DNA from 3 places in the Mesorhizobium sp. WSM4837 genome. Region 3 is predicted to be linked to each of the others. Evidence: predicted binding sites of a transcription regulator. Region 3 holds the regulator's gene; each other region holds the start of a gene.
What was found. The regulator LexA, encoded in region 3, represses DNA repair genes until DNA is damaged. The targets are predictions, from matches to a motif close to TGTTCNNNNTGTGTTCNG.
Positions count from the first base shown of each region.

Region 1: a site for LexA is predicted at 2,676-2,693, ahead of ruvC (crossover junction endodeoxyribonuclease RuvC). Genes of this name have one in related genera too.
Region 2: a site for LexA is predicted at 1,940-1,957, ahead of AC0L3D_RS12240 (helicase-related protein). Genes of this name have one in related genera too.

Region 1 is NZ_JBVVQE010000017.1:55,129-62,052, reverse strand. It holds gene rcdA (protease adaptor protein RcdA) at 285-815, shown strand; gene AC0L3D_RS12465 (DUF2200 domain-containing protein) at 1,228-1,578, shown strand; gene AC0L3D_RS12460 (hypothetical protein) at 1,575-1,742, shown strand; gene AC0L3D_RS12455 (hypothetical protein) at 1,825-2,112, opposite strand; partial or broken gene AC0L3D_RS12450 (LysR substrate-binding domain-containing protein) at 2,418-2,618, shown strand; gene ruvC (crossover junction endodeoxyribonuclease RuvC) at 2,735-3,244, shown strand; gene ruvA (Holliday junction branch migration protein RuvA) at 3,255-3,875, shown strand; gene AC0L3D_RS12435 (AbrB/MazE/SpoVT family DNA-binding domain-containing protein) at 3,945-4,229, shown strand; gene AC0L3D_RS12430 (PIN domain-containing protein) at 4,226-4,630, shown strand; gene ruvB (Holliday junction branch migration DNA helicase RuvB) at 4,689-5,726, shown strand; partial or broken gene AC0L3D_RS12420 (metallophosphoesterase) at 5,851-6,764, shown strand; gene AC0L3D_RS12415 (glycoside hydrolase family 5 protein) at 6,758-6,924, opposite strand, start outside.
Region 2 is NZ_JBVVQE010000017.1:10,999-17,922, forward strand. It holds gene AC0L3D_RS12230 (acetyl-CoA C-acetyltransferase) at 1-506, shown strand, start outside; gene phbB (acetoacetyl-CoA reductase) at 630-1,355, shown strand; gene AC0L3D_RS12240 (helicase-related protein) at 2,133-5,519, shown strand; gene AC0L3D_RS12245 (RNA-binding S4 domain-containing protein) at 5,534-5,920, shown strand; gene fdxA (ferredoxin FdxA) at 6,167-6,505, shown strand.
Region 3 is NZ_JBVVQE010000025.1:74,727-81,650, forward strand. It holds gene trpD (anthranilate phosphoribosyltransferase) at 1-730, shown strand, start outside; gene trpC (indole-3-glycerol phosphate synthase TrpC) at 735-1,586, shown strand; gene moaC (cyclic pyranopterin monophosphate synthase MoaC) at 1,653-2,150, shown strand; gene AC0L3D_RS16870 (molybdopterin molybdotransferase MoeA) at 2,150-3,355, shown strand; gene lexA (transcriptional repressor LexA) at 3,460-4,197, shown strand; gene AC0L3D_RS16880 (ComEC/Rec2 family competence protein) at 4,191-6,647, opposite strand; gene gltX (glutamate--tRNA ligase) at 6,749-6,924, shown strand, end outside.

The DNA of each region.
Region 1 (6,924 bases), on a different contig from region 3:
TACTATGCGCATCCAGTGATCTGGATTCTTACCGAGTGGTTGGAGCCACTTTGTTTGACGCCTCCCTGTTAAACTCCTGAGAGCCGCCTTATCCGCGGCTCTTTTTTTTCGGCGATCCGGATTGCCGGTCGCCCGTGCCGCTGCGCCGCCGTTAACCGTTTGTTAAACATGTGCTTGCCTTCACCGGCGGCGAAGCGCATTTTCAAGCCTCGGTCATATAGGGTGCAGGCGTGACGGCGATGACGCCGATTCGGCCGGCTGTAAGGCAAGTGCAGGGCGTATCGATGAACGATCCTTCGATGGGAAGCGCGAAAACCATCAAGCTGGCGGAGCGCCGGGTTTTCTCCCAATCCTTCAAGCCGCTCTACCAGGAAGGCATGGGCCTGGTCGAGCAGGCGGCCGAATATCTGGACGGCAAGGGCCGGGCCGAGGCGAAGAAACTGTCCAGGCTGGCGGCGACGCTCTATGCGGCCGAGTCGATGCGACTGACCACGAGGCTGATGCAGGTCGCCTCATGGCTGCTTCTGCAGCGCGCCGCGAATTCCGGCGAGATGACTCGCGATCAGGTTGCTTCCGAAAAATCCAAGGTGCGTCTCGATACCGCTTCCGCCAACAACGATGCCGCAGGCTGGGTCGAGCTGCCCAAGGATTTTCTTGACCTCATCGACCGCTCGCTGCGCCTGCAGGCGCTGGTGCGTCGCATGGACGAGGAAATCTACGGCGGCGCCGTGGCCGAGGCCGCTCCATCCGGCCGCCGCATCAATCCGGTTTCCGATCAGATCACGCTGCTCAACACGGCTTTCGCCCGCGGCTGAGAGACTGCTCGATAATTCTCCGCTAAACGCCAGGAGCGTCCTTTTGTGGGCCAATCCTCAAATCGTGTTTGGGCCGAAATGGGGCCGCAAGCCGCCGGGCTGGTTTCGAGCATAATTGCGCAAACGCGCCATTTACGCGCTCACTAGTCCCCATACTGCCCAGTGGCAGCCTAGACAGGCACTAGATCTTGCATTGCCCGGTAGGATAGCCAAACCTTGTGCCCGAGTAGCGCGACCGGTCATCCGTTGAAGGCAAGATCAATAACGAAGTCCGGATAGACTCGTCGCAGGATGCGATCGACGCGATCAAAGCATTGCCGAGGCGACGAGCACGGGTAGAATTGACGCGGACAGCATCGAACATCTGCGGCGCTGTTTCAAACCTCTGGTCCAGCCCGCATAAGGGGGTGCAATGACCGAGCATCGAATCTATTCCATGAGCTTTGCCAGCGTCTATCCGCACTATGTCGCCAAAGCGGAAAAGAAAGGACGCACCAAAGCCGAGGTTGATGAGATCATCCGCTGGCTGACGGGCTACACCCAGAAGCGGCTGGACGCCCAGCTGGGGAAGAAAACCAGCCTGAAGGATTTCTTTGATCAGGCGCCTCAACTGAATCCTTCTCGGAATTTGATCACGGGGGTGATCTGTGGTGTCCGGGTGGAAGACATCGAAGACCCGCTGATGAAGGAAACCCGCTACCTCGACAAGCTGATTGATGAGCTTGCCAGGGGCAAGGCGATGGAGAAGATCTTGCGGAAATGACGCGATCGCACGATCGCATCGACCGCGATCCGTTTCAGATCGGATACCTGAAGAACGCCGTTGGCGAGGGTAGCGACGGCATCGACAATGATGGACACAGCGAATTCGACATCGACACAGGGCGGCTTCGGCCGGCCCGTTTGATGGCAACGGATGACGTTTAGGGCTCTGTAACACGGCGACGACGAGCCCGACACGATGTCGCAGGCATATCCACGCGACGGGCAGCAAGGGCCGTCGCCGGCTCTATGTTCCCTTTACGATTCTCGGCTTGATTGGTCGGCGGGGTTGAGCCGCACTTTCAAGGGCCAAGGCCAGCCGTTTCTCGTCTTCGAGGGCGCGATCGACTGCCTCGATTTCCTCTTGGAGCTCCTTTAGCTTGGCTCCGTAGCTGGAGCCATCGCTGTCCCCGATCTGAAACCCGCTTGCCCGCATTGCGTCGCGGGTATGGTGCACGTTACGGACTCCTTCGCGTCGAGTCGCGACCAGGATTTCCCTGAACTCTTCAAGACGTTCAACGTGATTGCGAGGCATTGCGTTCTCCTATTTCGTCGTCATCGGCGCTGACGGCGATTCAGCACGGTTACAGCTTACGGCCCAGAAGGTTTAGGCGACTCTAAGAGATACGCTCGACAAAACATGAATGCGAAAGCTCAAATTTGACCGTCTTGCAGTAAAGTGGAGCGCGGGAAATTGGCTTGGGACCCGACCGATCACCGACAGGTGCCAAACTCTTCGGCCGAGCGCGTCTGCTGCTCGGCGCTAGCTGGTTCTGCCCTCTTCCTGCACCCAGCCCTGACCGCTCGTGATGATAAGCATCTGGCCTGCCGGGCCAGACTGTCCGCGCGGCGGCCAGTGGATACGGCATCGCCTACGTCCCGGAGAACATCGTCGAGCAGCACATCGCACGTGGCAAGCTGGTTCAGCTTCTGGACGATTGGTCGCCGTTTTTTGAAGGCTATTTCCTCTACTATCCGAGCCGTCGTCAAAATCTTCCCGCGTTCAAAGTCATCGTCGATGCGCTACGACATCGGAATTGAAGCGAGGGGATCTAAACCGCGCGATTGGCTCACGCCCTATTAGGACGCAGCAGAACCTGTTTCTGGTTTGTTCACATTTCGCTGGCATCGCTGTCCGCCACGGGTAGACTTGGCGGATGGGGGAAACGATTCGCATCATCGGCATCGATCCGGGGCTGAGGCGCACCGGCTGGGGCATCGTCGAAAGCCTCGGCAACTCGCTGCGCTTCGTCGCCTCCGGCACCGTGCGTTCAGACGACAAGGCGGCGCTGGCGACACGGCTTTGCCAGTTGCATGACGGGCTTGCCGAGATCCTGCACGCCGCCATGCCGCACGAGGCGGCGGTCGAGCAGACATTCGTCAACAAGGATGCGGCCGCGACCCTGAAGCTCGGCCAGGCGCGCGGCATCGCCATGCTGGTGCCGGCGCTGGCCGGCCTGGTCGTTGCCGAATATGCGCCCAACGCCGTCAAGAAGGCGGTGATCGGCGTCGGCCATGGCGACAAGAAGCAGATCCACATGATGGTCAAGGTGCTGATGCCGAAGGCGACGTTCGACACCGACGATGCCGCCGACGCGCTGGCCATTGCCATCTGCCACGCGCATCATCGGCAGAGTGTTGTCTACAGGTTGGCGGCGCTGGCATGAAGGACCACACATGATCGGCAAGCTAAAAGGCACGCTGGACGAGATCGACGAGGATTTCTGCATCATCGATGTGCACGGCGTCGGCTATGTCGCCCACTGCTCGGCGCGCACGCTGGCCGCCTTGCCGGCCCCCGGCGAGGCGGTGGTGCTGTTCATCGAGACCTATGTCCGCGAAGACATGTTGAGGCTGTACGGTTTCCAGTCGGTTCTGGAGCGCCAATGGTTCCGGCTGCTGATGAGCAATGTGCAGGGCGTCGGCGCCAAGGTGGCGCTGGCTATTCTCTCGACGCTGGCGCCGGCCGATCTCGCCAATGCCATCGCGCTGCGTGATATTGCCATGGTCAGCCGCGCGCCCGGCGTCGGCAAGAAGGTGGCCGAGCGCATCGTCACCGAACTGAAGAACAAGGCGCCGGCCTTTGCAGGCGCTGCGTCCGGCACCATCGGCCTGAAGCAGGAGCTTGGCGAAGGCGTCGCGCCGGCGCCGATCACCGACGCCGTCTCGGCGCTGGTCAATCTCGGCTATTCGCGCGATACCGCCGCCAATGCGGTGGCGGCGGCGCTGAAAAGCGCCGGTGAGGACGCGGATGCGTCGAAGCTGATCCGCTTCGGGCTGAAGGAACTGGCGCGGTGAAATGGTTGCTGGAAAAATAAAATTCCGACTACTATGTAATTGGTAAGAATTTTCTCCAGGAGTAAGAATATGGGTGCGTATGCCAGTCTGACCTCCAAGGGGCAGCTCACGATTCCGAAGGACGTCCGGGACGCCTTGTCACTCAAGACAGGCGATACGATTGCCTGGACGGTCATGGATGGTGTTCTGATCGGAACGCCGCGCAATCTCGGATTTGCCGACCTCGCCGGATTCTTGGGAGATCCGCCTGGCGGTCCTGCTACGCTGGAGGAGATCGACGCCGCAGTGCGGGATGCGGTCGGCCGGCATGTTGTCGGAGATCGGTCAAACGACGGACAAGAGGGTGCCGCTTGACGTCGATCGGGATCGATACAAACGTTTTGCTTCGCATGGTTCTTAACGACGATCCGGAGCAGCGGGCGAAGGCGCTTGCGTTCGGCGGCGGCCTCAGTGCGGAAATGCCCGGTTTCGTAAGCTTGATCGTGCTGGTCGAATTCAGCTGGTCGTTGGCTTCGCGCTACAGGCAGCCAAAGGAACAGGTGTTGGCCGCGATCCAGCGGCTGCTCAAGATCAAGACGCTGGAGTTCGAAGATTTCGATGCTATCGTCATCGCGCTCGAGCGATCGAATTCGGTGCAGGTCGACTTTGCCGACGCGTTGATTTCCGAGCACAATCGGAAATTGGGTTGCTCGCACACAGTCACTTTCGATCAGCGTGCTGCCAAGGCCATTCCCGGCATGGAACTGCTCGCATGAGCGACACATACCATTTGAGGGTTTCTCCCATCATTCGATGTTCCTTCGAGGTGCCCGCATGAGCCTTTCGCCACGCCTCATTGCTCCCGACAAGCGCGGCGAGGACGCCGAGCAGACCTTGCGTCCGCAGACGCTCGGCGATTTTGTCGGCCAGGCGGCGGTGCGGGCCAATCTCAAAGTGTTCATCGAGGCCGCCAAGGGGCGCAGCGAGGCGCTCGACCATGTGCTGTTCGTCGGCCCGCCCGGCCTCGGCAAGACGACGCTGGCGCAGATCATGGCACGTGAGCTCGGCGTCAATTTCCGCTCGACCTCCGGCCCGGTCATCGCCAAGGCCGGCGATCTCGCAGCACTGCTCACCAATCTCGAAGACCGCGACGTGCTGTTCATCGACGAGATCCACCGGCTCAACCCGGCGGTCGAGGAAATCCTTTATCCGGCGATGGAGGATTTCCAGCTCGACCTGATCATCGGCGAAGGGCCGGCGGCGCGCTCGGTCAAGATCGATCTTGCCCGCTTCACCCTGGTCGCCGCCACCACCCGGCTCGGCCTATTGACCAATCCGCTGCGCGACCGTTTCGGCATTCCGGTCCGCCTCAATTTCTACTCGGTCGAGGAACTGGAACAGATCGTGCGGCGCGGCGCCCGCATTCTTGCCATGCCGCTCGGCGACGATGGCGCGCTGGAGATCGCGCGGCGCGCGCGCGGCACGCCGCGCATCGCCGGCCGGCTGTTGCGCCGCGTGCGTGATTTTGCCTCCGTCGCCGGCGACGGTCACGTCGACCGCCAGATCGCCGACGAGGCGCTGACGCGGCTCGAGGTCGATGCGCTCGGCCTCGACGCGCTCGACCGCCGCTATCTCTCGATGATCGCGCGGAATTTTGGCGGCGGGCCGGTCGGCATCGAGACCATCGCGGCAGGGCTTTCCGAGCCGCGCGACGCCATCGAGGACATCATCGAGCCCTATCTGATCCAGCAGGGTTTTATTCAGCGCACACCGCGCGGCCGCGTGCTGACCGCCAATGCCTGGCGGCATCTCGGCCTCGATGCGCCGAAGGACCTTGCGCAGCAGCAGATCAGCCTGTTCCAGGAAGAGTAGCCGCGCGGCCTTGCGGCTCCATTCCTGCGCAAAATCTCCTAATCCTGGTCAGCTTGCCGGCGCATTTGCGGGCTCTAACGCTTCGCTGTGGGACCGTCGGTTCCACGAACGAAGGGGTTGAGCGATGATCACCAGACGCGGCTTCCTGCGCCTCATCGGCGGTTCCTTCCTATCCGCCGTGTCGCTCAATGCTTATGCGGTTGGCCTCGAGCCGATGCTGCTGACACATGTAAAGCGCTATTCACTGACCCCGCCAAACTGGACTGCAGGATTGCGGCTTCGCGTCGTCGCTCTCGCCGATATTCATGCCTGTCGGCCATGGATGACGCCGGAGCGGATCAGGTCACTTGCCGAACGGGCGAACAGCCTGCAGCCGGATCTGATTGTCCTGCTTGGCGACTATGCAGCCGGCACACGCCTGGTTACGGACTGGGTGGGCTCCTCCGAATGGGCGCCGGCCTTGTCAGGCCTGAAGGCGCCACTCGGCGTGTGGTCCATCCTTGGCAATCACGACTGGTGGGAGGACCTTTCCGCGCAGAAGGCCGGGTTGGGGCCGACGGTGCGCGCCGGGCGCTCGAGAGCGCCGGCATACCGGTCCTGGAAAACGATGTGGTGCGCCTGGAAAAAGACGGGCATGGCTTCTGGGTCGCCGGACTTGCCGACCAACTTGCGCTGCGGCCGGGCAAGGCCTGGGGCCGCAGCAGGTTCAAAGGACTGGACGATCTGCACGGCACGCTGGCAAAGGTAAGCGACAAGGCCCCTGTTATCCTGCTGGCAGATGAGCCGGACATTTTCCCGAAGGTCCCGCCACGGGTATCGTTGACCCTTTCGGGTCATACCCATGGCGGACAGGTGCGGTTGCTCGGCTATTCTCCGGTCGTGCCGTCCCGCTTCGGCAACCGTTTTGCCTATGGCCATGTCGTGGAGGAGAACTGTAACCTGATCGTCTCCGGAGGCCTCGGTTTCAGCATCCTGCCGGTGCGTTTCGGGATGCGCCCAGAGATTCTTTCGATCGACCTGGGTTCAGCACTTCAATGAAGTGACCTGATCGCGTCCATCACATCCGGCTCGGCCTTGTCGCCATCAAAAGCGTCGACGATGCCGAAGGCGCCGCCATAGCTCCAGACCGACCATGCGAAGCCATGGGCTTCGGCGCGCGCGATCATGTCCCTGACATAAGCGGCACGGTATTCGGCCG
Region 2 (6,924 bases), on a different contig from region 3:
TGGAGGCCATGACCAAGCTGAGACCGGCCTTCGACAAGGACGGCACGGTGACCGCCGCCAATGCCTCCGGCATCAATGACGGCGCCGCCGCCGTGCTGCTGATGACCGAAGCCGAAGCCGCAAAGCGCGGCATCACGCCGCTGGCGCGCATCGTGTCCTGGGCGACCGCGGGTGTCGATCCGCAGATCATGGGCACCGGGCCCATTCCCGCCTCGCGCAAGGCGCTGGCCAAGGCCGGCTGGTCGGTCGGCGATCTCGACCTGGTCGAGGCCAACGAAGCCTTCGCCGCCCAGGCCTGCGCCGTCAACAAGGACATGGGCTGGGATCCGTCGATCGTCAATGTCAATGGCGGCGCCATCGCCATCGGCCACCCGATCGGCGCCTCCGGCGCCCGCATCTTCAACACGCTGGTTTACGAGATGCGCCGCAGAAGTGCCAGGAAAGGTCTCGCCACGCTGTGCATCGGCGGCGGCATGGGGGTCGCCATGTGCGTGGAAGCGCTGTGAAGTCATCTGCAAAGCGCCGTGAGGACGGAGCGAGCAAGCCGTGAAACAGTCGGTGGCGAACAGGCTCCGCCGTTAGAGCGTTCCCCTTTCGCCGCCCGCCGATCGAGAAAAAGGGAGGATATTATGACAAAGGTAGCACTCGTCACCGGTGGGTCGCGCGGTATTGGCGCCGCGATTTCGATCGGCCTGAAAAACGCCGGCTATCAGGTCGCCGCGAACTACGCCGGCAATGACGAAGCGGCGCAGAAATTCAACGTGATGACCGGCATTCCGGTCTACAAATGGTCGGTCGCCGACTACGATGCCTGCGCCGCCGGCATCAAGCAGGTCGAGGCCGATCTCGGCCCGGTTTCCGTTCTGGTCAACAATGCCGGCATCACCCGCGACGCCATGTTCCACAAGATGACGCGCGAGCAATGGAAAGAGGTCGTCGACACCAATCTTTCCGGCGCATTCAACATGACGCACCCGCTGTGGGTCGGCATGCGCGACCGCAAGTTCGGCCGCGTCATCACCATCTCCTCGATCAATGGCCAGAAAGGCCAGACCGGCCAGGTCAATTATTCGGCGTCGAAGGCCGGCGATATCGGCTTCACCAAGGCGCTCGCCCAGGAAGGGGCGCGGGTCGGCATCACCGTCAATGTCATCTGCCCCGGCTACATCGCCACCGAGATGGTCAGGGCGATGGACGAGAAGGTGCTCAATGAGCGCGTCATCCCGCAGATCCCGGTCGGCCGCCTCGGCGAGCCGGAAGAGATCGCACGCTGCGTCGTCTTCCTGGCTTCCGACGATGCCGGTTTCATCACCGGCTCGACCATATCAGCCAATGGCGGCCAGTATATCACCTGAGGCGTCATGTCACCTGAGGCGTCGGCCTGTTGCCGGGGACTGTTGCAGCCCGCTGCGGCAGCGCTATGCCATGGGAGAGGCTTGAACCAGGCCGTTTTGCATTGCTGGCAGCCTGGTCAGCGACTGCGCCGACCGATGGGCGTGACGCCGATTTGTGCCGAAGCGGCACGCAAAGGTTAACGGCGGCCGTGCGGCCTGTGCAAAACCCTGTTCCCCGCCTGTGGATAACAGGTGGAATACCTGTTCACGATACTACATATGGGGGTGAACAAACCGGGAAACATGCTCCGGCGCCGATTCGTCGCCGTTTCGTTCCGGCTTTGAGCGCAGAGTTAAACGACAAAGGCTGAAAAACATCCCCAAATGGTTAAGGCGCGTTAGGAAAGATTAATTATTTCAAAATGTTGGATGACGCCGGCCGACCTGCGTCGATCGTTCAGCGGCAAAGGTTAACGGCGACGTCAGCCCTGCATGAAACGGGCCAGTTCGGCGATTCAGCATGTGGTGAGACTCGCAGGCGAGAAATCCAGATGTAGCCGTGAACAAACCCTGAATCTGCGCGAGTCAGCGATTCGTAGCCGATTCGTTCCAGACTCGTTCCAACTGTTAAATCGGAACGGCGGAACGGCATTTCGACGCCGACGGAAGGCTTCGAGCTGCCATCGGAATATTCTGCTTTCGCTTCACGCCCAAAATCCCTATGTGTCGGCTGTCACCCGCGCCACCACGGGGCGCGCTCCCGACAACGCGAGGCAGAGAGCCTTAATTTCCAGGTCGATGAACATCCAGCCGAAACACACTGAGCCACTGATCCTGTCAGGCCGCGACGTGACCGCTGTGCTCGGGCCGACCAACACCGGCAAGACCCATCTCGCCATCGAGCGCATGGTGGCGCATGAAAGCGGCATTATCGGCCTGCCGCTCAGGCTGCTCGCCCGCGAGGTCTATTCACGCGTCTGCGAGAAGGTCGGCGCTCATAAGGTGGCGCTCATCACCGGTGAGGAGAAGATCCAGCCCGATGGCGCCAGATATTCGGTCTGTACCGTCGAAGCCATGCCGCGCGAGACTGACGCCGCTTTCGTCGCCGTCGACGAGGTCCAGCTGGCCGGCGATCTCGAGCGCGGCCACATCTTCACCGACCGCATCCTGCATCTGCGCGGCCGCCAGGAGACGCTGCTGCTCGGCGCAGCGACCATGCACGGCATCCTCCAGCGTCTGCTGAAGGGGGTGTCGGTGGTGACGCGGCCACGGCTGTCGCATCTCGCCTATGCCGGCTCCAAGAAGCTGACCCGCCTGCCGCGACGTACGGCGATCGTCGCCTTCTCCGCCGACGAGGTCTATGCCATCGCCGAACTGATCCGCCGCCAGCAGGGCGGTGCGGCAGTCGTGCTCGGCGCGCTATCGCCGCGCACCCGCAACGCGCAGGTGGAGCTGTTCCAGTCGGGTGATGTCGATTATCTGATTGCCACCGATGCGATCGGCATGGGCCTCAACCTCGATCTCGATCACGTCGCCTTCGCCCAGAACCGCAAGTTCGACGGCTACCAGTATCGCAACCTGACGGCGGCCGAGCTCGGCCAGATCGCCGGCCGCGCCGGCCGCCACTTGCGCGACGGAACTTTTGGCGTCACCGGCCAGGTCGATCCACTGGACGAGGAACTGGTCAAGAAGATCGAAGCGCATGATTTCGACCCGGTGAAGGTGCTGCAATGGCGCACCGCGCGTTTCGATTTCGCCAACCTCGACGCGCTGAAGCGCTCGATCGAGACCAACGCGCCGGTTGAAGGCCTGACGCGCGCGCTGCCGGCGGTCGATGCGCAGGCGCTCGAACATCTGTCCCGCGACGAGGACATCCGGACGCTTGCCACCGACGCCAGGCGCGTGGCGCTGTTGTGGGAGGCCTGCGCCCTTCCCGATTACAGGAAGATCGCCCCGGCTCAGCATGCCGACCTGATCGCCTCGATCTACATGGACCTTGCCAGGCATGGCCATGTCGATGAGAATTACATGGCCGAGCAGGTGCGCCGCGCCGACACCACCGAGGGCGACATCGACACGCTGTCGCACCGGATCGCCCAGATCCGCACCTGGACTTTCGTTTCCAACCGGCCCGGCTGGCTGGCCGATCAGGCACACTGGCAGGAAAAGACGCGCGAAATCGAAGACAGATTGTCGGATGCGCTGCATGAGCGGTTGACGAAACGCTTCGTAGACCGCAGGACTTCCGTCCTCATGCGGCGCCTTAGAGAAAATACCATGCCTGAAGCCGAAATCAGTCCAACCGGAACCGTCCTCGTCGAAGGCCATCATGTCGGCGAGTTGCAGGGGTTCCGCTTCACCGCGGACCAAAGCGCCGGCGGCGAGGACGCCAAGGCGGTGCGCACAGCAGCCCAGAAGGCGCTTGCAGCCGAATTCGAGGCGCGGGCCGAACGCTTCGGCGCCTCGGCCAATGGCGACATCGCGCTCGGCTCCGATGGCACGCTGCGCTGGATCGGCGCGCCGATCGGCACGCTGGTCGCAGGCGACGAGCCGTTGAAGCCGCGCCTGGTGCTGCTGGCCGACGAGCAGCTCACCGGTCCCGCCCGTGACAAGGTCGCGGCGCGCGCCGAGCGCTTCGTCAATTTCCAGATCGAGTCGCTGCTGAAGCCGCTGGTCGACCTCAAGAACGCCGAGCAGATCACCGGCATCGGCCGCGGCATCGCCTTCCAGCTCGTCGAGAATTTCGGGCTCATCAACCGCCGCGACATCGCCGAGGAGATGAAGTCGCTCGACCAGGAGGGCCGCGCCGCCCTGCGCCGGCTCGGCGTGCGCTTCGGCGCCTACCACGTCTTCGTGCCGGCGCTGATCAAGCCGGCTCCGGCCGGACTGGTGACGCTGTTGTGGGCGCTGCAGAACGACGGCAAGGACAAGCCTGGCTTTGGCGACGTGGTTCACGCGCTGGCCTCCGGCCGCACCTCGGTGGTCATCGATCCAACCTTCGACAAGACCTTCTACAAGCTGGCCGGCTACCGCAATCTCGGCCGTCGCGCGGTGCGCGTCGACATCCTCGAACGGCTGGCCGACCTGATCCGGCCAGCAACCAACTGGAAGCCGGGCCTCGGCCAGCGCCCTGACGGCGCCTATGATGGTCAGTCCTTCATGGTGACGCCGCCGATGATGTCGATCCTCGGCGCCACGGCCGACGACATGGAAGAGATTCTGAAAGGCCTCGGCTACCGGGCCGAGCCGAAGCCGGCTGTCGAGGTGAAGGCACGGCTCGAGGCACAGGACAATGCCGCGCGCGAAGCCGCCGCGGCCAAGCAGGCGGCGGAAGAACAAGCCGAACAGGCCAAGGCAGCTGAAGCCGCGATTGCCGACGCAGCCGCCGAGGCGCCGGCCGACAGTTCTGAGCCGGATGCAGTGGCAGAAGCCACGGCGGAGGCTCTCGCGGAACCCGCTGCCGAAGCGGAACCTGTCGCAGAAGCTCAGCTGCAAACTCCGCCTGAGGTCACGGTAGAGGCACTGCCTGCAGCTGAAGCCGCAGTTCGAGAGGCAGCACCCGAAACCGCCGAGGTTGAGGTCGCACCGGCGGAGCCGGCTTCCGAAGCCTCGCCCGCAACGGCAGCAGTCTCGGCCGAACCTGCCGCGGCGGTGGAAGCCGCCATCGGCGAGGCTGCTCCAGAGGCCGAGAAAGAGGCAGAAGAACCAAAACCCATCCTGTTGTGGCGGCAGGGCCGCTTCGACCAGCGCCCACGCCACCGCCACCACGACAACCGGCCCCGTGACAGGGACAATCGCCCGCGCAGCGGACAAGCCGCGCGCGATGGCCGCAGCAACGCGCCGGCAGAGGCCGGGCAGCAGGCCGGCGCTCCAGGCGACCGGCCCGCCCGTGAAGGACGCCGCGACGGCGACGGCGCCGGCAAGCCGCGCTTCGACCGCAGCAAGTTCAAGCCCAAGCCCCAGGGCGAGCCAGGCGAACGGCGCGACGGCAAGGCGCAGGGCGAACGTCCCGATCGTCGCGAAGGCCGGCCCGACTGGAAAGGCGGCAGGCCGGACGGCAAGGGCGGCGCGCCTGGTGGAAAGCCCGCGTTCCAGCCGAAGCCTCGCGAGGAGCGTCCGGTGCGCTTCGACCCGGATTCCCCCTTCGCCAAGCTCGCCGCGTTGCGCGACCAGCTGAAGAAGTAAGTTCGTTCGCTCCGATGGTCACTGATGCCCGCCAGCGCATCGACAAATGGCTGTTCTTTTCGCGTGCGGTGAAATCGCGCTCGCTGGCGGCGAAGCTGGTGGTGGCCGGACGCGTTCGCATCAATCGCGACAAAGCAGCGCAGGCCTCCGATCTGGTCCGCCTCGGCGACGTCCTGACCATCACTCTCGAGCGGCGCATCTTCGTCTGGAAGGTGCTCGGCACCGGCAGCCGGCGCGGTCCCGCCGAGGAAGCGCGCTTGCTCTACGAGGATATCTCGCCGCCGCCGGCACCAAAGGGCGAGGCCGTTCGCGATGCGATCCCCGCACTGCGTGATGCCGGCAGCGGCCGCCCGACCAAGAAGGAACGCCGGGAAACCGACCGGTTGTTCGGCGACGACTGACGCATAACCGGCTTTCGTCGCATCACCGGCAGGAAATCCATTCCGGAAACACCGGCATCACGCGCAATGGCTGCCCTTGCAAGCGGCAGGCAAAGACGTTACCTCACCAAGAAAGCCTACCGCATCGGCCCACGATATCGATTTTCCAAGAGCACGATGCGTGGATTCAAAGTGTTAGAGCGTACCTTATGCGTCCGATTGGACGCCACGTCGCCCTGATAAAACGGGACGTCCCGGAGCCGACCGATGACCTATGTCGTGACCGATAATTGCATAAAATGCAAATACATGGACTGCATCGAGGTCTGTCCGGTCGACTGTTTTTATGAGGGCGAGAACATGCTCGTCATTCATCCCGACGAGTGCATCGACTGTGGCGTCTGTGAACCGGAATGCCCGGCCGACGCGATCAAGCCGGACACCGAGCCAGGGCTCGACAAATGGCTGCAGATCAACACCGAATACGCCGATAAATGGCCCAATATCACCGCCAAGAAGGAGCCTCCGGCCGACGCCAAGTCCTTCGATGGCGAGGCCGGCAAGTTCGAAAAATATTTTTCTCCCGAGCCCGGCCAGGGTGACTAGCGCTCGACCGCGAAAATCGAAATCGATTTTCGGAAGGACTATGCGCCAGATCAAAGTGTCACAGCGTCCTTGCGCGTCCAAAACGAGCGCGTGGCACCGTAATGGCGACGCTGGTTTGATCGGCGTCACGCGTGCTGACAGGCACCGCACGTTAACTGCCTTGACAGGCGGAGATCGCGCTTGACCTTCGCGCGTGCAGCAAAACCTTGATTCTTCCGACTTTTTGTGCTAAACGAACCAAACATGCCGGTGACACAACGTCGATTTATGGCGCAAACGCCCCAAATCACTGAAAGGTGAATTTTTCAATCCGGACCAGAGTGATCTGGGGCAGGCAGTCGCGACTATGCGATTTGCCGCCCTCGGCTTTTCCGGTGGGTTCGTAGTTGTGCGGCTAACGATCGGTACCCGATCGCGCG
Region 3 (6,924 bases):
CGCATCCGCGTTCGTCATCGCCGCCTGCGGCGTGCCGGTGGCCAAGCACGGCAATCGCGGACTGTCCTCGCAGACCGGCGCCGCCGACGTGCTGACCGCGCTTGGCGTCAAGCTCGACATCCCGCCGGAAACGATCGGCCGCTGCATCCACGACGCAGGCGTCGGCTTCATGTTCGCACCGGCGCATCATCCGGCGATGAAGCATGTCGGCCCGATCCGCGCCGAGCTCGGCACCCGCACAATCTTCAACCTGCTTGGCCCGCTCTCCAATCCGGCTGGTGTCGTCAGGCAGATGGTTGGCGTCTTCTTGCCGGAATGGATCATGCCGGTGGCCGAGACGTTGAAGGCACTGGGCGCCGACCACGCCTGGGTCGCCCATGGCGACGGCTATGACGAGATCACCACCACCGGCGAAACCCAAGTCGCCGAACTGGTCGGCGGCGAGATCCGCAGCTTTACGCTGACCCCGGAAGCGGTCGGGCTGAAGCGGCATACCAAGGACGAATTGCGCGGCGGCGATGCCGCCTACAACGCCCAGGCGCTGCGCGACATGCTGGGCGGCGCTGCCGGTGCCTTTCGCGATACGGTGCTGATGAACGCCGGCGCCGGACTGGTGGTGGCGGGAAAGGCGACGACGCTTGCCGATGGCATGGCGACGGCGGCGCAAGCCATCGACAGCGGCCGGGCGCTAAAGGTGCTTGACCGGCTGGTCGAGATTTCGAACGGATAGCGCCGTGTCTGATATCCTGCGCAAGATCGAAGCCTACAAGCGCGACGAGATCGCGGCGGCGAAGGCGCGGGTGCCGCTTGCCCAAATCAAGGCGCGGGCAAAGGATGCCGACGCACCACGCGGCTTTCTCTCGGCCCTTGAAGCCAAACGCAAATCCGGCAGTTTCGCGCTGATCGCCGAGATCAAGAAGGCGAGCCCGTCCAAGGGCCTGATCCGCGCCGATTTCGATCCGCCGGCGCTGGCCACGGCCTATGCCAAAGGTGGGGCTGCCTGCCTCTCGGTGCTGACCGATGCGCCGTCTTTCCAGGGGGCGCCTGAATTCCTCACCGATGCGCGCAGCGCCGTGACATTGCCGGCTTTGCGCAAGGATTTTCTGTTCGAGCCCTATCAGGTGTTCGAGGCCCGTGCGTGGGGCGCGGACGCCATCCTGATCATCATGGCGAGCGTCGATGACGCCGTGGCCAGGGAACTCGAAACGACGGCGTTCGAGCTCGGCATGGACGCGCTGGTCGAGGTGCATGACGAGGCCGAGACGGAACGCGCGCTGAAACTGTCGTCGCGGCTGATCGGCATCAACAACCGCAATCTGCGGACGTTCGAAACCAGCATCGAGACATCGGAGCGGCTCGCGGCGATGGTGCCGGCCGACCGGCTGCTGGTCAGCGAGAGCGGTATTTTCTCGCACCAGGACTGCCGCAGGCTGGAACGGAGCGACATTGGCACTTTCCTCGTCGGCGAGAGCCTGATGCGGCAACAGGACGTGGCCACTGCGACGCACCTGCTTTTGACGGGCAAGGCGCCCGCCAATGCATCTGCCCGAAAATCGCAATCGATGTTCGGAGAGCATGATGCATAAATACAAAGCGTCAGAGTGTAGTTTGTGCGTCCAAACGGACGCACGTCGCTCCAGGGTGACCTGACGATGTCGGCCGCCCTCACCCATCTTGGCGCGGAAGGCGAAGCCAATATGGTCGATGTCGGCGACAAGGCGGAGACGACCCGCACGGCAATCGCCGAAGGTCTTGTCTCGATGCGGCCCGAAACGCTGAAAATGATTCTCGACGGCGATGCCAAGAAGGGCGACGTGCTGGGCACGGCGCGCATCGCCGGCATCATGGCGGCCAAGAGGACGCATGAGCTGATCCCGCTCTGCCATCCGCTGCTGTTGACCAAGATATCGGTAGACATCGAACCTGACGCGAAGCTGCCCGGCCTGAAGGTCACGGCGCTGGCCCGTGTCACCGGCAAGACCGGCGTCGAGATGGAAGCGCTGACCGCCGTCTCGGTCGCCTGCCTGACCATCTATGATATGGCCAAGGCGGTCGATCGCGGCATGGCGATCTCCGGCATCAGGCTGGTGGAAAAGACCGGCGGCAAATCCGGCGACTACAAGGCGGATGCCCAGGGGGCAGGCCAATAATGGCGCTGCTTGCGGTCGCCGAGGCGCTCGAGCACCTGCTTGCGGATGCTGCGCCCTTGCCGGCTGAAAGCGTCGCCCTGATGGATGCCGCCGACCGCGTGCTGGCGGAGCCGCTCATGGCGCTCCGCACCCAGCCGCCATTCAACGCGTCGGCCATGGACGGCTATGCCGTGCGGGCCGACGATGTCGCGTCCGTGCCCGCGAGACTTTCGGTGATCGGCATGGCGCCGGCCGGACGAGGCTTTGCCGGAACAGTCGGCGCGGCGCAGGCCGTGCGCATCTTCACCGGCGCGCCGCTTCCCGGAGGCGCCGACACCATCGTCATCCAGGAGAATGTCCGCGACCTCGGCGGCGGCATGGTCGAAGTGACCGCGCCGACGGTTGAAGGCCGCAACATCCGCCGCCTCGGGCTCGATTTCTTGCAGGGCGACATGCTGCTGGAGAAGGGCCGCCTGCTTGATCCCGCGGCATTGTCGCTGGCGGCGTCGGCCAACCACCAGCAGGTCCGCGTGGTGAAACGGCCGCTGGTCGCCATCATCGCCACCGGCGACGAATTGCTGCCGCCGGGCAGCGACCTTGGCCCCGACCAGATCATCTCCTCCAATGCCTATGGCGTCGCCGCCGCGGCCCGCTCGGTCGGCGCCTGCGCACTCGATCTCGGCATCGCCCCCGACCGCAAGGAGGCGATCGCCGCGCTGGTGAAAAAAGCCGTCGCCGCAGGCGCGGACGTCATCGTTACGCTGGGCGGCGCCTCGGTCGGCGACCACGACCTCGTCCATGACGTGCTGACCGGCGAAGGCATGGCGCTCGATTTCTGGAAAATCGCCATGCGGCCCGGCAAGCCACTGATGTTCGGGCGGCTGGGCGCCATCCGCTGCATCGGCCTGCCTGGCAATCCGGTGGCCAGCCTGGTCGGCACGCAGCTCTTTCTGAAGCCGCTGCTGGCGCGGCTCGGCGGCCGCGCGTTCCGCCAGGACATGCGTCAGGCGCGGCTCGGCGCCGCCATGCCGGCCAACGATCTCAGGCAGGACTATGTACGCGCGGTGGTGAAGGAAGAAGCTGGCACGCTTGAGGCAACGCCGTTCAGTGTCCAGGATTCCTCGATGCTCAGAATGCTGGCCGACGCCAACGGACTGGTCGTGCGCGAGCCATTCGCTCCCGCGGCCGCAGCGGGCGCCGCCTGCAGCGTGCTGATGCTACGCTGAACAAAACGTCAACACATTCATTAAACTTTAAATGGTTGCGGAACACAACTGGAACAGATAGTGTTTGTTCTGGGTTTGTTTTTCTGATTCTGTTGGGGGTCGCGATGCTGACACGCAAACAACATGAACTGCTGATGTTCATTCACGAGCGGCTGAAGGAAAGCGGCATTCCGCCCTCGTTCGACGAGATGAAGGAAGCGCTCGACCTCGCCTCCAAATCGGGGATCCACCGGCTGATCACGGCGCTGGAGGAACGCGGTTTCATTCGCCGCCTGCCCAACCGCGCCCGCGCGCTGGAGGTGCTGCGCCTGCCCGATTCAATCGCGCCGGGCCTCAATGCGGCGCGCAAATTCTCGCCGAGCGTCATTCAAGGCTCCCTTGGGCAGGGCGGCCTCGGACGCCAGATCAAGCCGGCGCCTTCGCGCATGCGTGCGGCCGGCAATGACGACGACGTCGCTGCCACCGTTTCCATACCGGTGATGGGCCGCATCGCTGCCGGTGTGCCGATCGACGCCATCCAGCACCAGACGCATTCGATCTCGGTGCCACCGGACATGATCACCGGCGGCACGCACTACGCGCTGGAGGTCAAGGGTGATTCGATGATCGAGGCCGGCATCTTCGACGGCGACACGGTCATCATCCGCAACGCCGACACCGCCCAGCCTGGCGAGATCATTGTCGCTCTGGTCGACGAGGAGGAAGCGACGCTGAAGCGATTTCGCCGCAAAGGTGCCTCTATCGCACTGGAAGCCGCCAATCCGGCCTACGAGACGCGCATCTTCGGGCCGGACCGGGTCAAGGTGCAGGGCAAGCTCGTCGGATTGATCCGGCGTTACTGAACGGCGGGCTTCCTGGGTTTCTCGGCCCTGCGGTATGGCGGCAGGCCCCTCGCCTCGCGCGAAAATCGCCGCTGCTCATGCCAGGGCCTATATGGCTGTCTGACGGCAAAACGGATTTCTGCGCGCGTCGTCGCCGATAGCGGATCGAAGAAGACGGCGGCACTGCCCATGCGAGCGAGCTGCCGTTTGGTGACGACGAGAACCAGCGGGTTGCGGCAGGGTTTGTAATAGGCTGTGGCATCGTCGATGACGATCAAATCCGCAAAGGCACAGGCCGGCCGCGCGGTTTCACGGTTGTCGGCGAGCGCGATGAGCGCGCCGGACGGATGCCGGGCCAGGCACAGGCCGGCAGTGCAGGTGAAAGGCGCTCCCGGCGGCAGGTCGGCCGGATCGGCGATGTCGAACCGCACATCTCCTTTTTCGAATGTCTCCGGCTCGACGATCGTTGTTGAAACCAGCGCATGTTTCCAGTTGTCGGTGGTGAATTCGTTCGAACGCACCCGGTTGACGGCAAGTTCGCCGCCGCCGATCGGCAGTGCCACCAGATGCGCATCCTCCGAGATCAGCACGTCGGGGGTGCGCGTCTCGGAAATCGTCAGCAGGCCGGCGAGCGCAAAGGGAAGTGCCGCAACCCGCAGCCACGTCGTGGCCATCGTGGCGATGACCAGGGCGACCGTCACCAGCAGAACCGATTGCAACGAAATCAGGCCGACTGCATCGACCGGCGAACGCTCCGAGATCCATCCCGAAATTGCAATCATCGCCGTCAGGCCCTTGCCCATCATGTAGAGGAAAGGGCCGTCGAGGCCGAAAGGCATTGCCAAGGCGCTGAGGACGGCCAGGAACATGACGATCGTGACGATCGGCATGACCGCCAGATTGGCGAACAGGCTGAGCGGCGAGACGCGCTGGAAGTGCCAGATGGCGAAGAGCGCGGTGGCGCTGCCGGCAATGATGGAGGTCATTGCGATGGTGCCTGCCCCAGCGACGAGCTTGCGCGTGACGAAAGCGGCCGGTGACCGTCGCTGTCGCGGCGCCTTGGCCTTGTCGGCACGAAAGTCGGACCAACTGGCATAGGCGCCCACGAGAGCCGCAGTCGCAGCGAAGGACATCTGGAAGCTTGGGCCGACCACCTCGTGCGGCGACACGACGATGACGGCGATGGCCGAAATCGCCAGGTTGCGCATGGTGAGTGCCGCCCGGTCGAACAGCACGGCGACAAGCATTACCGCCAGCATGATGAAGCTGCGTTCAGCCGCGACCACGATACCGGAGAAAATCAGATAGGCAGCGATGGAGACGAGTGCGGCAGCAGCCGCATATTTCTTGACCGGCCGGCGCGACGAAAAGTCGGGAAACAGCGCAAAGGCGCTGCGCAGCAATCCCATGACGGTGCCGGCGACAAGCGCCATGTGCAGGCCGGAAATGGAGATGATGTGGTAGATGCCGGTGCGCCGCATCGATTCGTTTATCTCTTCGGGGATGCCGGCACGCACGCCGACGATCAGCGCAGCGGCAATCTCCCCCTCGGCACCACCGATGCTGTCCCTGATATGGTCGGCGATGGTTTCGCGCGCCTTCTCGATCGACGAAGAAAGGCGTGCGGTTAACGGTGCATCTTCGGAGACGACGATCTTTGGACTGCCGAGGAAAAAGCCACTGGCACCGATACCGGCGAAATAGCTGTCAAAGGAAAAGTCAAAGCTGTCCGGTCTGACCGGGCCAGTCGGAGGCAGAAGCCTCACATAGCCGGTTGCCACCGAGCCTGCGGTCATCTCAGCGGGAATCTTGCGTGCCGACACCCTGACACGTTCGGGTGCATAACGCAGTGTCGGCCGGGCGGTCGACATCACATCGATGGTCAGCCTGATCCGGCCGTTCGCCATTTGGTCGAGCCTGACGACACGGCCGGTCAGCCGGGTCTGGATTTCCGAACCGAGCATCTTCGTTCCGGCGCGCCAGGTTTCAACCTTGGCGGCGAGCACACCAAGCGCGCACAGCAACGCTGCCATGAAGCACAGGTGCGTTTTGCGGCGTGAGCGCGTGACGGCCGCACACAATGCCGTAAGGACCACGACGGCGATGGGCTGGGCAAAGTCCGGTTCGACGGCAAGCGAAAAATAGACGATCACCCCGCATGCCAGGAAAACCGGCACCAGCAGGAAGGCGACGCCCCGGTCGAGTTCCAGGCCGGCTGCCGCGGCCACGCTGTTGCGGACACCGGATGGTGAAAGATGGCTGAGCTGTCGGCGAAAACGAATGACAGGGCCGGGTGCTGAAGCCGGTATCGGCGCCGGGCGATCCGGCGAAAGAGGTTGGATGCTCAGCGGCGACGCAGGCAGCGAAACGGGTAGCGACTCAGTGTGAGGAACGTCGGCAAACAGCGATCGTTCGCTGACGCTTGCGGTCGCGCCCTCGCTCTCGTCCACGCCGCGGCCTGGTCCAGCCATAGGGTTCGCCCCTTGCGCCCTTGACCTCCTATGCTACATGAACGCGCGACGCGCGAAAGTCCGCGCACCACATCCGTTTTCTGCGCTTGCCCAGGAGTTCCATGTCGGACAAGGTCGTCACCCGTTTTGCCCCTTCGCCCACCGGATTCCTGCATATTGGCGGGGCGCGCACGGCGCTGTTCAATTGGCTGTATGCGAAACACACTGGCGGCAAGATGCTGCTGCGCATCGAGGACACCGATCGCGAGCGTTCGACCGATGCGGCAACCGCTGCCAT